Regions from separate parts of the Bacillus sp. Pc3 genome, predicted to be linked through region 1. Evidence: riboswitches for the same ligand, from Rfam matches in the RefSeq annotation. Region 1 holds a riboswitch; each other region holds the start of a gene.

Region 1 (4,819 bases):
TCAGGCTCTCAATTATCATCAATAACATACATAACAAAACAGGCTGCCGAATCACTCCGGCGGCCTGTTTTTATACAAACAACAATGAAATGAGCCAGCTTGCCCCGAATAACAGAAGCACGAGCAGGAAAAAGCACCAGTCGGCGCGGCGCACGGTAACAGTTCTGTAAAACGTGCGGTTTCGGCTCCCCGTAAAGCCTTTAGATTCCATCGCGATCGCCGTGCGTTCCGCCTTTCTGATTGCGCCTGCCAATAGCGGAATGGTGAAGCGCCTGAAGGCGGAGAGCTTTCCTTTCAGCCCGGAATCAGACGCCGCGCCCCTGATTCTGTGCGCCTGCCGGATGATCAGGATTTCATCTTTCAGAAGAGGGAGAAACCGGAACCCCGCGATAACGCCGTATGCAAGCTTGGGCGGCAGCTTACACTGCTGAATCAGACTGAGCATGAACAGAATCGGATCGGTTGTGAAAAGAAACATCATCGACAAAGCGGAAAAACATAAAATACGAAACGCGATAGAAATCCCGAGCGCCGCGTTATCACTGTTGACGGCAATCGGCCCGAGCTTAAACAGCAGGTTGCTTCCGGTTGTCGGGACGTTTCCGAATACGGCGGCTGTCCATAAAGAACCGAAGGCCAGAATGACAAACGGAATCGTGAACAGCAGCCATTTTTTCAGCGGCACACGCCCCGCCGAGAGGACGCCTCCCGCAATGATGATATAAAACAAAGCAGGGGTGTACGGATTATAAATAAACGACAGCATAATGACGCATAACAATACAGCCGCCGCCTTTATTGACGGGTTAACAGCCTCCAGCCGCAAGTTCATTTCTCCGCCTCCTGTCGTGTTTCATCCATTCATACCGCAGCGGTAAAGCCAAATGCGCCTGCTCGGCGATCCCGGTGTTATCAGAAAATAAAGCGTCGGGAGTTCCCCGGAATACCAGTTTCGTGCCGCAGAGCACAAGGATCGTGTCGGCATAATCTGAGACGAGTTCCATATCGTGTGTCACCATCAAAACAGCCGTTCCTTCCTTTTGAATCTCACGGAGCATTTGCATACACTCCCGCGCCGTTTTGGCATCCTGTCCGAAAGTCGGTTCATCAAGCATCAAAACGTTCACATTGTGCATAAGCATCGTCGCGACGCTGAGCCTGCGTTTTTGTCCTTGGCTTAAAGAAAACGGATGCTGTGAGGCATGGCGTCTCAGGCCGAATCGGGTTAACAGCTGAAGAGCTTTCTCCTTTGCGGCTCTGCTGCTTTCAAAACCGAACATCAGCTCTTGAATGGCGGAATCTGTGACAAATTGGTGTTCAGGATTTTGGAAAACATATCCGATCAGCCGCCGCAGCTCTTTTTCAGAATAGGAATCAATCGGTCTGCCGTCTATTTTGATGTCTCCGCCCAGCGGACGGATGAGCTTGGCCGCGGCAGAAAGGAGCGTTGTTTTTCCTGTTCCGTTAGGGCCGGCAATCGCGGTGATTGAACCTTTTTTTACGGAAAAGCTCACATCCTGAAAAATGACGTCTGCTCCTCTTGAGAATGACAGCCCGTGAACGCTCAGCGCGTCTTCTGCCGAAAGCGCGGCGGGCCGGGGTTCGGGCAGAGACGGTACAGATTCTTGAAACAGCTTTTCTTTACACAATGTAAAAGGAATGCTGACGTGCTCCTGCAATGAGATCACACGCGGAATCGGAATGCCGAGCTGCATCAGCTCTTCAATCTTTGTTTCAAAGATAACGTCCGTCTCTCCGTCCATCACCTTCTGACCCGTTTCGTCAAGGACAATCGTCCTGTCCATCCACGGCGCCCAATGATCAAGCTGATGTTCGATAACGAGAAGGCCGAAGCCTTTTTTTGCTTGAAGATCTTTGATCAGCCGCACTAATTCACGTGCGGAATATGGATCAAGCTGTGCCGTCGGTTCGTCCAAAATAATGAGTTCCGGTTCCATCGCAATGATACAGGCAAGCGCCACTTTTTGTTTTGAACCGCCTGACAGCGAAGCGATCGTTCGCATTTTCAGATGAGTGATCTCCAATTTTGCCAAAACATCATCGATGATTGCGTCCATATCTTCTTTTGTATATTGCAAATTTTCCAGGCCGAAGGCGATTTCATCTTCAACCGTCAGCATGCAAAACTGCTGGTCCGGATCTTGAAACACGACGCCGATGGATCTGGCGGCGGGCTCTGTCAGATGTGAAAGAGGTGTTCCGTATAAAGAAACGGTTCCCGATTGAACCCCATCGCATGCTTCCGGGTACAGACCGTTTAAACAGAGAGCGAGCGAGCTTTTGCCGCATCCGCTCGGCCCGAGCAATAAAGCCCGCTCTCCTTTGCGGAGCTGAAAGGACACGTTTTGAAGAATCGGCTTTTCATCCTGATCATAAGAAAAGGTAAGACGGCCGGCCGATAGAAGGGGCTCAGATGCCTGCATCTTGGTTCACCTGTTTCTTTTTCTTCTTGAATTGTTTTCCGAGCGCCATGCCGTTCAGCACCCCTGTGTAAGCCAGCGCATCACTGATTGCTTTGCCGAGAAGGCCGGCAAGAAGCGCACCTGAGACCAGACGGATGAGAAGCATGACGGCTAATAAACCCGGATTCAAAACAGAGTATCCGGAAACGACCAAGTCATAAATGAAGCTCGTCACAGAAGACCCTATACCGGATAAAAGAAGCACGGGCAGGGTATACACCCGCCAGCGTGTCGCAAAAAAGACCGCTTCCGCACCGATTCCCTGTGCGATCCCGATCAGGATCACCATCGGTCCTGACGGATTTCCGAGTAAGCACTCCACAAACGCGGCGATGATTTCAGAAACAAGAGCCGCTCCCGGTTTTTGAATAATGTACGCGGCAATCACCGAGACGATAAACCAGATACCGTAAATCGGTTCATAGCTCATCCGGCCGAAAAACCCTGCCGCTATATTGCTTGCATGAGTTGATACTAAATAAATGACAGCAAATACAACACTGATGACGGACATGACGACAATTTCTCTCATTTTCCAAATTTTCATTGTGATCTCCTGCTTTCTTATCGGATAGTCGTATGTATGAAAGAGATGATTTTACAGGCGGTTCATATTCAGTTTCATATTGCGGTGTCCTCCCCCGTTTTTTAATGAAAAATAAAAAACTGCATATCCGAGGGAATATGCAGCAGCAGAACGAAAACGCATGGGGAAAAACCCTGCGCTCCGGTCAATCTGCACTTCCCCACGCTGGTATTATCCAGATCGGGTTATAAGGGATCAAAACACGCCTGCCGCATGTTTTATCTCAGCCGATAACAGCACCCCTAGTGCGTTTCCTATACAGTTTTTTATGATGACATCATCATAGTTGATCATGTCTGATTTGTAAACAGCCTTTCTCCAAACAGAGTTTGGAATCGGACCGGATGATCATTCATAAAGATAAGTAGAGCCCTTTTGATCAAAAGGAAACGGAGGACATCTATGTTTGTTCATACAGTGCAGTCTGGTGACTCGTTATTTTCCATCAGCAGAAAGTACGGATACCCTGTTGACAGCATCAGAAGTGTCAACGGGCTTGAGGAAACGAATATCGTTCCGGGGCAGGCGCTTTTAATCCCTCTTAATGAATATACGGTTCAGCCGAATGATACGTATGCCGTTATCGCAGGTAAGGCTTATGTGCCGCAGATGCAGCTGATGCAGGCAAACCCGGATATTCCGCCGAACCGGCTGCGGGCGGGTATGAAAGTGAAGATTCCTGATATCTCTAACTATCTTGCGGGAACCCTGCAATTTTATGTCATTCGGACGCCTGAAGCGGATAGAGAGCTAATTAATGATTTTGCGCCGTATTCTTCGGCGATTTCTTTGTTTGAATATCATTTTGGCCCGAATGGAGATATCATTAACGATTTAAACGACAGAACCGCAATAGAAACCACATGGCAGAACAGAGTGCGCCCGCTTGCCGTCATTACGAATCTGACAGAAGGGGGATTCAGTCCGGAATTAGCCCATCAAGTGCTGCAAAATCCGACGGCAAGAACGAATCTCGTCAGCAATATCGTCTCCTTAACCGTAAGAAAGGGATACGGCGGTGTAAATATCGATTTTGAACGGGTCAGAGAAGCTGACAGGGACCTCTTCACAGGATTTCTCCGGCAGTTAAAAACCCGGCTTTCAGAGCATCAGCTCGCGTTAACGATATCGGTTCCGGCGAAAACAAGTGATGCAGTGCCGTGGCTGAGGGGATATGATTACGGCGGAATTGGAGCCGTCGTCGATTATATGTTCATTATGGCGTACGACTGGCACCACGCCGGCAGTGAGCCGGGACCTGTGGCGCCTTTGACAGAGGTCAGGCAAACGATCAATTTTGCCATCAGCAGGGTGCCGAGAAGAAAAGTGATTCTCGGTGTTCCGCTGTACGGGTATGATTGGGTGATTCCGTACCGTCCCGGAACGATCGGATCCGCCATCTCCAATCAGCGCGCCATGGAAACGGCCATGAAGCATCAATCAGTGATCCGTTATTCCCAGCAGGAGCGTTCCCCTTACTTCCGGTATACTGATGAAAATGGAAGAACGCATGAAGTGTGGTTTGAGGATGTGCGGAGCATGAGTGAAAAAATGGTTCTCGTTCGGGAGTTCGGACTGCAGGCGATCGGCGCGTGGCAATTAACGCTCGGTTTCAAACCGGGCCCGTGGCTGCTTAGGAACTTTTTCACGATCCGAAAAATATAGCTGCATGTCCCGCTCCGCAAGTAATTTTTTTTCCTATGATAACGGATCTTCTTTTGGACAATCTAAAATTGAACAGGAGGTCTGT
Region 2 (4,819 bases), 250 kb from region 1:
GAACCTTGTCACATCGGGCAATCTTTTTTGCGGCTGCACCAGCCGAGGATAAATCTCAGCATAATTTTCGTATAGTCCATAAGCTCATCAACGGACACTTCCTCGTTTACGGAGTGGGCGTTTTTTAAATCGCCGGGACCGTATATGACGCTCGGAATCCCGGCATGATAAAGCCACCCTCCGTCAGTTACGGTTTGGGAAACATCAATGACGGGCTCCTGTTTTCTGACGGCTGAGTGTGATGCAGCCAAGACAGAAACTGCCGGATGGTCCGAATCGATTTCCAGCGCCGGGAACACCTCTCCTCTGTCTTCAATCATCGAAGATCCTCCCCATTTGAACACCGGCCTGTTTTCTTTGAGCCACAGATCACTGTCAGCGACACGATTAATATAGTCTTCGATTTCTGCGGCTGCTTGTTCGTACGTTTCGTTCGGATAAAAGTGGACGGTGATCCATAACCGGCATTCATCGGCGACAAACGCTGCGTGTCTTCCGCCTTCAATGACGGCGGGGTTGATCGTATTGGTGCCGGGCGCAAAGCCGGGATAGCTTTTCGTTACCGCCCAGTGGCGCTCCAGCTCTCCCAAGGCAGTGATGATTTTTGCCATTTTTTCGATGGCGCTCGCTCCGAATGTGCCTCCGCCCGCATGAATCATATTGCGCCTCATGCCGTCATGAAATGTTTGTTTGCTTTTCAATTCTATCCAGCCGGTGATGACACCGCCCTGCCCTTGAATATGCAGGCTGCTCGTATCCGCAACAACCGCAAAATCCGCGTGATAGCCGCGGTTGCAGCATTCCAGCGTCCCCGCCTCACCGACTTCTTCTCCGATTACAGACTGTACAATGAGGTCGCCCGGAAGCTCAATGCCGGCATCATGGATCAGCTTCAGAGAGAAAAGAACACACGCCAAACCCCCTTTCATATCAGCGGCGCCCCTTCCGATCAGCATGCCGTCTTTTACGATCGGCTGAAACGGGTCAGAGTGCCAGTCTTCGCCCCCGGCTTCTGCCACATCAATGTGTCCGTTTAAAATCAGGCTTTGATGCCTGCTTGAATCTGTCCCTTTTAAAACACCGACTACATTCGGATCTTCCGGATACACATCCCACATATCGACCGAGAAGCCCGTTTCTTTTAAAAAGCCGGCCACCCACTTTTGGGCTTCTGCCGTATTTCTTGCTGGCGGGGCCGGAATCGGAAAGGCTATCAACCTTTCAGCAATATGTATGAAGTCATTCCGCCGTTTTTCCGCCTGGTGTAACAGCATATCAATCTGATGCATTGGAAATCTCCCCTTTGGCTGTATCAAAAAACCCGTTTCATTCATGAAATGAAACGGGTGAAAAACGGATCTTCCTCCGCTTTTTTCACCGCTTCCCTCCGCCGGCATGATCCGGATCAGGTCCGTTAAGGGTTGAGACAACGTCTCTCTCAGCCGCATGGCAGCACCCCCAGGGTGAATTTATGTTATTTTACGGATGATGCCTCTTTTGCACGTGTTAAAAACGGGCGGCCATTGTTCCATAAGACATTGACAGGCGTATCGAAAAACGCTGTAAGCCGCTCGTCAGAAAGCATGTCCCTGATTTTCCCGGAGGCGAACACCTCGCCCTGTTTTAAAAGCAGCGCCTGATCAAATACCGGCAGAATTTCTTCAGCGTGATGGGTGACATAAAGGATGGACGGCGCATTTTCTTTTTCGGCGATCGACGTAATCGTGTCCAGCAGCTGCTCCCTTGCCATAAAATCAAGACCCGTCACGGGTTCGTCCAAAATCAGCAGTTCCGGATCAGCCATAAGCGCCCGCGCAATCAGCGCTCTTTGTCTTTCCCCTTGTGATAATGTTTCATACCGTCTGTCGGCGTAACTGATGGCGCCCAAATCCTTCAGAAGACCGATCGCTTTTTCCCTTACCTGCTCACTCGGAGTTTCGTACAGCCCGATTGAAGCGTACGCGCCGCTGAGGGCGATTTCAAAAGCGGAGTCCGCGGCATATAATTTGTGCTGAAGACCTGCTGAAACAAGGCCGATTTTCCTCCTGAGCCTGTCACCGAGCTCTGTTTTGCCGAATTGATGGCCGAGCACCTGCATCTCTCCTGAAGTGGGGAAGTAATAAGAGCATAACATATTCAGCAAAGCCGTTTTTCCGGCTCCGTTTAATCCGTACAGCACCCAATTTTCGTTTTTCTCGACGCGCCAGTTGATATCTTTCAAAATCCATTTCCCGTTTCTTTTTAATGACACACTGTCCAGCTGTAAAATCATTGCAGTTTCCCCCGTTTACTTTATTTAAATTTTCCAAAAACTTTTACACATTAGAATACATCACTTTTTTGCAAACGTAAACCATCGCATGAAAAAAGCCTTTAAACAAGGTTTAAAGGCTTTTTCCGTTATTGATGGATATTCTTATTCATTTGTTTAATGGCTGCCTTTTCAAGCCTTGAGACCTGAGCTTGGGATATGCCGATTTCTTCAGCGACTTCCATTTGGGTTTTCCCTTGGAAAAAGCGCTTTCGCAAAATCATTTTTTCCCGTTCGTTCAGTCTTCTCATGCCTTCTTTCAGAGCCAGCTCCTCAATCCATTGTGTATCCTTATTGCGCTCATCGCTGATCTGGTCCATCACGTAAATCGGATCGCCGCCGTCATTATAAATCGGCTCAAACAGTGAAACCGGATCCTGGATGGCGTCAAGGGCAAACACAATTTCTTCATGGGGCACTTCAAGAACTTTAGCGATTTCCTCTGCTGTCGGCTCCCTGCTTGTCTCACTGATTAACCGCTCTCTTACTTGAAGCGCTTTATATGCGATATCGCGAAGCGACCTCGAGACGCGGATCGGATTGTTATCCCGCAAATATCTGCGGATTTCTCCGATGATCATCGGTACAGCGTATGTTGAAAACTTAACATTATGGCTTAGGTCAAAATTATCAATGGATTTCATTAGTCCGATGCAGCCGACCTGAAATAAGTCATCAACATACTCTCCTCTGTTGTTAAACCTCTGAATGACGCTTAAGACAAGGCGCAGATTGCCGTTTACAAGCTTTTCCCTCGCTGAATCATCGCCCTCATCCTGTAATTGCCTAAACAGCTTTCTCATCTCTTCATTCTTGAGCACCGGTAATTTGGAGGTATCCACCCCGCAAATTTCGACTTTATTTCTTGACACGTTTTTCCCTCCCACTAGGAGCTGCTGTACAACGTTAAGTATCTCCTCGGGTGGGAAAAATATGCACCGCCATTTTACAGAAATAAACATCCGGCTGCGGCAATCCTTGCAGCAGTAAGGGCTGTCAGATGGAAAAAATTTTACACCATTTTGTTAAACTCTTTTCTCAGTCTTTTGATAATCCGCTTTTCGAGCCGGGAGATATAAGATTGTGAAATCCCCATCATGTCGGCTACATCTTTTTGTGTTTTTTCTTCTTCTCCGACAAGCCCGAAACGCAGTTCCATAATCTGCTTTTCTCTTTCGTTTAATTGCTCAAGCGCTTTTTTCAAAAGTTTTTTATCCACATTGGCTTCAATGTCTTTTGTAATAATATCATCATCTGTGCCGAGCACATCCGAAAGCAGCAGCTCGTTTCCGTCCCAATCAATATTCAGCGGTTCATCAAAGGACACCTCTGAACGGATTTTATTGTTTCGGCGCAAGTACATTAAAATTTCGTTTTCGATACATCGCGACGCGTAGGTGGCGAGTTTGATTTTCTTTTCCGGATTAAAAGTGTTTACCGCTTTGATCAAACCGATGGTGCCGATGCTGATTAAGTCCTCGATATTGATGCCGGTATTTTCGAATTTGCGGGCAATGTAAACGACAAGACGTAAGTTTCTCTCAATCAGAATGGCCCGCGCCGCCTGATCCCCGCTCGGCAGCTTTAATAAGAGCACCTGCTCCTCTTCTTTAGACAAAGGCGGCGGCAGCGCCTCGCTTCCTCCTATGTAATACACTTCATCGCTTTTCAGTCCGAGTTTCATCAGCCATTTATACCACAAATATGTCAGACGCAGCTTAAGTTTTTTCATCTTCCTCCCCCTTCTAAATACAACGCGTTTTGAGTATGATGAATAACAGACTTTTCGTCAGGAAACATGTTTTACAGCCTTCCCTGTCAGCATCTTCGGATGAACGATTCCGTCAAATTCACCGTCCGCAGATAATGGTTTCGTGCTGATGCCGATCAGGCATTTTTCACAAGCGATCATTTCGTCTTTTGTTAAAATCGTGACGTAATCCGGCTTTAAACAGATTAAAAATTGATTGTCCTGGCCGACGCCCCTGTATGGAATCAGCCTCAGCTTATCCGCATGGCGGAACGAATCATCAAGCTGCTCTATCACTTCAAGCGGACTGGCGGATTTGATGAGGTCCGTTTCCTTTTCGCTGAGAATCGGAGCGAATTTGTCAATGTGAAGGATCATGACCGGCGTTTTCGTCAGCGGATCATACAGCTGATTCCCGGAATCCACCAATCCTTTCGCGCGGATTGTCTGTCCGCTGAATTCCGCCTGCACCATGACAAGTTCATCGTACTGAATGGACTTCGTCTCGATGTCTTCAATTCTCTTTTTCGAAAAAAACCATATGGCCGGAAATCCGATAACTACAAACATCCAGCTGATCGGGTCGCCGAATCCGGTCTGGCTTGTGACCATTACGCCTTGCTGCACAATTGATTCTGTCTGCAGCAGGGAATGTACGCCGATCATTCCCCCGCCGACGAGAAAAGTCGCGAAATAAAAGGCGAACAAATTTTGAAAAAAGTATCGGAACCGTTTAAAGCCAAAAGCCGCAAGCACGA
Region 3 (4,819 bases), 1.7 Mb from region 1:
CGGCAGAAGCGGATAAAGAGACGAGGATTAAACGCGCGGCCGCTGATAAAGACGCAAAAAAATCAGAGCTGGAGCGGGCGACGGAAATAGCTGAAGCGGAAAAAATCAATCAGCTGAAAATGGCGGAATACAGAAGAGAGCAGGATACAGCAAAAGCCAATGCCGACCAGGCATATGATCTTGAAACAGCAAAAGCCCGCCAGCAGGTGACAGAGCAGGAAATGCAAATTAAAATTATTGAGCGGCAAAAGCAGATTGAATTGGAGGAAAAAGAAATTCTGCGCCGTGAGCGCCAATATGACTCTGAAGTGAAGAAAAAAGCCGATGCTGACCGTTACTCGGTGGAACAAGCGGCCGCGGCCGCAAAAGCGAAGCAGCTCGCAGAAGCGGATGCCGAGCAGTACAGCATCGAAGCGATGGCCAAGGCGGAAGCGGAACGCGTGAGAATTGACGGTCTTGCTAAAGCGGAGGCTGAAAAGGCGAGAGGAGAAACCGAAGCGGAAGTCATCCGCCTGAAAGGTCTCGCAGAAGCGGAAGCTAAAGAAAAAATCGCCGAAGCATTCGAAAAATACGGGCAGGCTGCAATCCTTGATATGATTGTGAAAATGCTGCCTGAATATGCGAAGCAAGTCTCAGCGCCTCTTTCCAACATTGATAAAATAACCGTCGTTGATACGGGAGGAAGCGGTGAAAATGGCGGGGCCAATAAAGTCACAGGCTACGCAACCAATTTAATGGCCGGTCTTCAGGAAAGCTTAAAAGCATCTTCCGGAATCAATGTAAAAGAGCTTATTGAGAATTTTTCAGGCAAAGGAAACATAAAACAAAGTATAAATGAACTTACAAAAGAACTGAGTGATTCAAACGAACGGCACAGCCCGGAATAAAAAAACAGCAGGCGTAAACCGCCTGCTGTTTCAGTTTGTCCGCTTAGCTTCAAGAAGCCGCGGCGCAGTCATGAATAATAAGATAAGGACAATGGCCGAAAGGATAAAAGAAGGAATCATATAAGTCGCGTTGTAGACGGACGAATAAATCCATACCGGCGTGCCTTTCGGAGCATAGCTTCCGAAAAAGACAGCTCCGGAGACCACATGTGCCGCATAGCGCAGCACACTGCCGATGAAAACACCGCCTATAACATACATCGTTAAAGCGCCTCTTTTTTTATTCAATGCCGATTCTCGTACACCGGAAGCAAACAAGCCGCTGAAACCGAGAACTGCAAATGCCGCGATGTAATCAAGAAATAGCTGCACCGGGTGCTGCAAAAACAAATTGCCGATGGCGATCTGGACAATCCCTGTCAAAAAGCCTGTCGTAAGCCCGGCTTTCACTCCCCAGCGGAATGAAATCAAAAAAATCGGAATCATCATAATAGAGACCGAACCGCCTTGGGGCATCCGGAGAAACATACCTGAGACAATGTCCAGAATGACAGCCGCCCCGGTCATAATCGCTATTTCAATTAAGCGCACAAGCTGTGTTGAATGATTCATAGTTTTCCCCCTGGTCAGACAACCGTAACAAGGATAAACAAAAAAGCAGCGCGGGGAAGGATGGGAAAAGGTCCGCGCGCTGCTTGCATAAACTGCAAATCATTTGGCTTTGCCACATCCCTACGCCAGCGTTAACTAACAGGTTCAAAGGGTCAGAACAAAACGTTCACTCTCAGCTTTAATGCTCCCCTTGTGGTCATCAAGTATTTAGTTCAATCTTACTATACAAGAAAATATGCCAAACCACAAGACAGCTTATCTTTCTATAGAAGAGAAACTGAAATAAGTATGAAAGAAAATAATTAATGATTTTTTTAAAAAAACTATTGTCATATTTTCAAAAGGGTGTTATATTATTAAACGTCGCTGATGAACAGCAGACAACAACGAAAAGCTTCGGAAACAACTTGAAAAAAGTTGTTGACATAAAAGAAGCTGAGTGGTAAGATAATAAAGCTGCTTCAACAAGCGGTAATGATCTTTGAAAACTAAACAAGACAAAACGTACCTGTTAATTCAAAGTTTTAAATAAATCGCACAGCGATGTGCGTAGTCAGTCAAACTACTTTATCGGAGAGTTTGATCCTGGCTCAGGACGAACGCTGGCGGCGTGCCTAATACATGCAAGTCGAGCGGACAGATGGGAGCTTGCTCCCTGATGTTAGCGGCGGACGGGTGAGTAACACGTGGGTAACCTGCCTGTAAGACTGGGATAACTCCGGGAAACCGGGGCTAATACCAGATGGTTGTCTGAACCGCATGGTTCAGACATAAAAGGTGGCTTCGGCTACCACTTACAGATGGACCCGCGGCGCATTAGCTAGTTGGTGAGGTAACGGCTCACCAAGGCGACGATGCGTAGCCGACCTGAGAGGGTGATCGGCCACACTGGGACTGAGACACGGCCCAGACTCCTACGGGAGGCAGCAGTAGGGAATCTTCCGCAATGGACGAAAGTCTGACGGAGCAACGCCGCGTGAGTGATGAAGGTTTTCGGATCGTAAAGCTCTGTTGTTAGGGAAGAACAAGTGCCGTTCAAATAGGGCGGCACCTTGACGGTACCTAACCAGAAAGCCACGGCTAACTACGTGCCAGCAGCCGCGGTAATACGTAGGTGGCAAGCGTTGTCCGGAATTATTGGGCGTAAAGGGCTCGCAGGCGGTTTCTTAAGTCTGATGTGAAAGCCCCCGGCTCAACCGGGGAGGGTCATTGGAAACTGGGGAACTTGAGTGCAGAAGAGGAGAGTGGAATTCCACGTGTAGCGGTGAAATGCGTAGAGATGTGGAGGAACACCAGTGGCGAAGGCGACTCTCTGGTCTGTAACTGACGCTGAGGAGCGAAAGCGTGGGGAGCGAACAGGATTAGATACCCTGGTAGTCCACGCCGTAAACGATGAGTGCTAAGTGTTAGGGGGTTTCCGCCCCTTAGTGCTGCAGCTAACGCATTAAGCACTCCGCCTGGGGAGTACGGTCGCAAGACTGAAACTCAAAGGAATTGACGGGGGCCCGCACAAGCGGTGGAGCATGTGGTTTAATTCGAAGCAACGCGAAGAACCTTACCAGGTCTTGACATCCTCTGACAATCCTAGAGATAGGACGTCCCCTTCGGGGGCAGAGTGACAGGTGGTGCATGGTTGTCGTCAGCTCGTGTCGTGAGATGTTGGGTTAAGTCCCGCAACGAGCGCAACCCTTGATCTTAGTTGCCAGCATTCAGTTGGGCACTCTAAGGTGACTGCCGGTGACAAACCGGAGGAAGGTGGGGATGACGTCAAATCATCATGCCCCTTATGACCTGGGCTACACACGTGCTACAATGGACAGAACAAAGGGCAGCGAAACCGCGAGGTTAAGCCAATCCCACAAATCTGTTCTCAGTTCGGATCGCAGTCTGCAACTCGACTGCGTGAAGCTGGAATCGCTAGTAATCGCGGATCAGCATGCCGCGGTGAATACGTTCCCGGGCCTTGTACACACCGCCCGTCACACCACGAGAGTTTGTAACACCCGAAGTCGGTGAGGTAACCTTTATGGAGCCAGCCGCCGAAGGTGGGACAGATGATTGGGGTGAAGTCGTAACAAGGTAGCCGTATCGGAAGGTGCGGCTGGATCACCTCCTTTCTAAGGATTTTAACGGAATATAAGACCTTGGGTCTTATAAACAGAACGTTCCCTGTCTTGTTTAGTTTTGAAGGATCATTCGATTCTTCGAGATGTTGTTCTTTGAAAACTAGATAACAGAAGTAATTCACATTCAATTAGTAATGCAAGATATCACGTAGTGATTCTTTTTAACGGTTAAGTTAGAAAGGGCGCACGGTGGATGCCTTGGCACTAGGAGCCGATGAAGGACGGGACGAACACCGATATGCTTCGGGGAGCTGTAAGCAAGCTTTGATCCGGAGATTTCCGAATGGGGAAACCCACCACTCGTAATGGAGTGGTATCCATATCTGAATACATAGGATATGAGAAGGCAGACCCGGGGAACTGAAACATCTAAGTACCCGGAGGAAGAGAAAGCAAATGCGATTCCCTGAGTAGCGGCGAGCGAAACGGGACCAGCCCAAACCAAGAGGCTTGCCTCTTGGGGTTGTAGGACACTCTGTACGGAGTTACAAAGGAACGAGGTAGATGAAGAGGTCTGGAAAGGCCCGCCATAGGAGGTAACAGCCCTGTAGTCAAAACTTCGTTCTCTCCTGAGTGGATCCTGAGTACGGCGGAACACGTGAAATTCCGTCGGAATCCGGGAGGACCATCTCCCAAGGCTAAATACTCCCTAGTGACCGATAGTGAACCAGTACCGTGAGGGAAAGGTGAAAAGCACCCCGGAAGGGGAGTGAAAGAGATCCTGAAACCGTGTGCCTACAAGTAGTCAGAGCCCGTTAACGGGTGATGGCGTGCCTTTTGTAGAATGAACCGGCGAGTTACGATCCCGTGCAAGGTTAAGCAGAAGATGCGGAGCCGCAGCGAAAGCGAGTCTGAATAGGGCGAATTGAGTACGTGGTCGTAGACCCGAAACCAGGTGATCTACCCATGTCCAGGGTGAAGTTCAGGTAACACTGAATGGAGGCCCGAACCCACGCACGTTGAAAAGTGCGGGGATGAGGTGTGGGTAGGGGTGAAATGCCAATCGAACCTGGAGATAGCTGGTTCTCTCCGAAATAGCTTTAGGGCTAGCCTCAAGGTAAGAGTCTCGGAGGTAGAGCACTGATTGGACTAGGGGCCCCTACCGGGTTACCGAATTCAGTCAAACTCCGAATGCCGATGACTTATCCTTGGGAGTCAGACTGCGAGTGATAAGATCCGTAGTCGAAAGGGAAA

The links. A riboswitch is a leader RNA that binds a small molecule or an ion and turns the genes downstream of it on or off. The one in region 1 is predicted to bind thiamine pyrophosphate.
Region 2: another riboswitch for thiamine pyrophosphate. It lies ahead of SB24_RS02115 (acetylornithine deacetylase); the one in region 1 lies ahead of SB24_RS03160 (ECF transporter S component).
Region 3: another riboswitch for thiamine pyrophosphate. It lies ahead of thiT (energy-coupled thiamine transporter ThiT); the one in region 1 lies ahead of SB24_RS03160 (ECF transporter S component).

Annotation. Positions count from the first base shown of each region.
Region 1 is NZ_CP010406.1:785,509-790,327, reverse strand. Features, by position in the region: gene SB24_RS03175 (STAS domain-containing protein) at 1-25, shown strand, start outside; gene SB24_RS03170 (energy-coupling factor transporter transmembrane component T family protein) at 71-832, opposite strand; gene SB24_RS03165 (ABC transporter ATP-binding protein) at 807-2,444, opposite strand; gene SB24_RS03160 (ECF transporter S component) at 2,431-3,030, opposite strand; TPP riboswitch at 3,210-3,323, opposite strand; gene SB24_RS03150 (glycoside hydrolase family 18 protein) at 3,472-4,734, shown strand.
Region 2 is NZ_CP010406.1:533,795-538,613, forward strand. Features, by position in the region: gene SB24_RS02115 (acetylornithine deacetylase) at 9-1,289, opposite strand; TPP riboswitch at 1,366-1,470, opposite strand; gene SB24_RS02120 (ABC transporter ATP-binding protein) at 1,475-2,272, opposite strand; gene sigG (RNA polymerase sporulation sigma factor SigG) at 2,401-3,183, opposite strand; gene sigE (RNA polymerase sporulation sigma factor SigE) at 3,324-4,043, opposite strand; gene spoIIGA (sigma-E processing peptidase SpoIIGA) at 4,101-4,819, opposite strand, start outside.
Region 3 is NZ_CP010406.1:3,073,793-3,078,611, forward strand. Features, by position in the region: gene SB24_RS14695 (flotillin lipid rafts scaffold protein FloT) at 1-887, shown strand, start outside; gene thiT (energy-coupled thiamine transporter ThiT) at 918-1,499, opposite strand; TPP riboswitch at 1,600-1,700, opposite strand; rRNA gene SB24_RS14705 (16S ribosomal RNA) at 2,067-3,616, shown strand; rRNA gene SB24_RS14710 (23S ribosomal RNA) at 3,792-4,819, shown strand, end outside.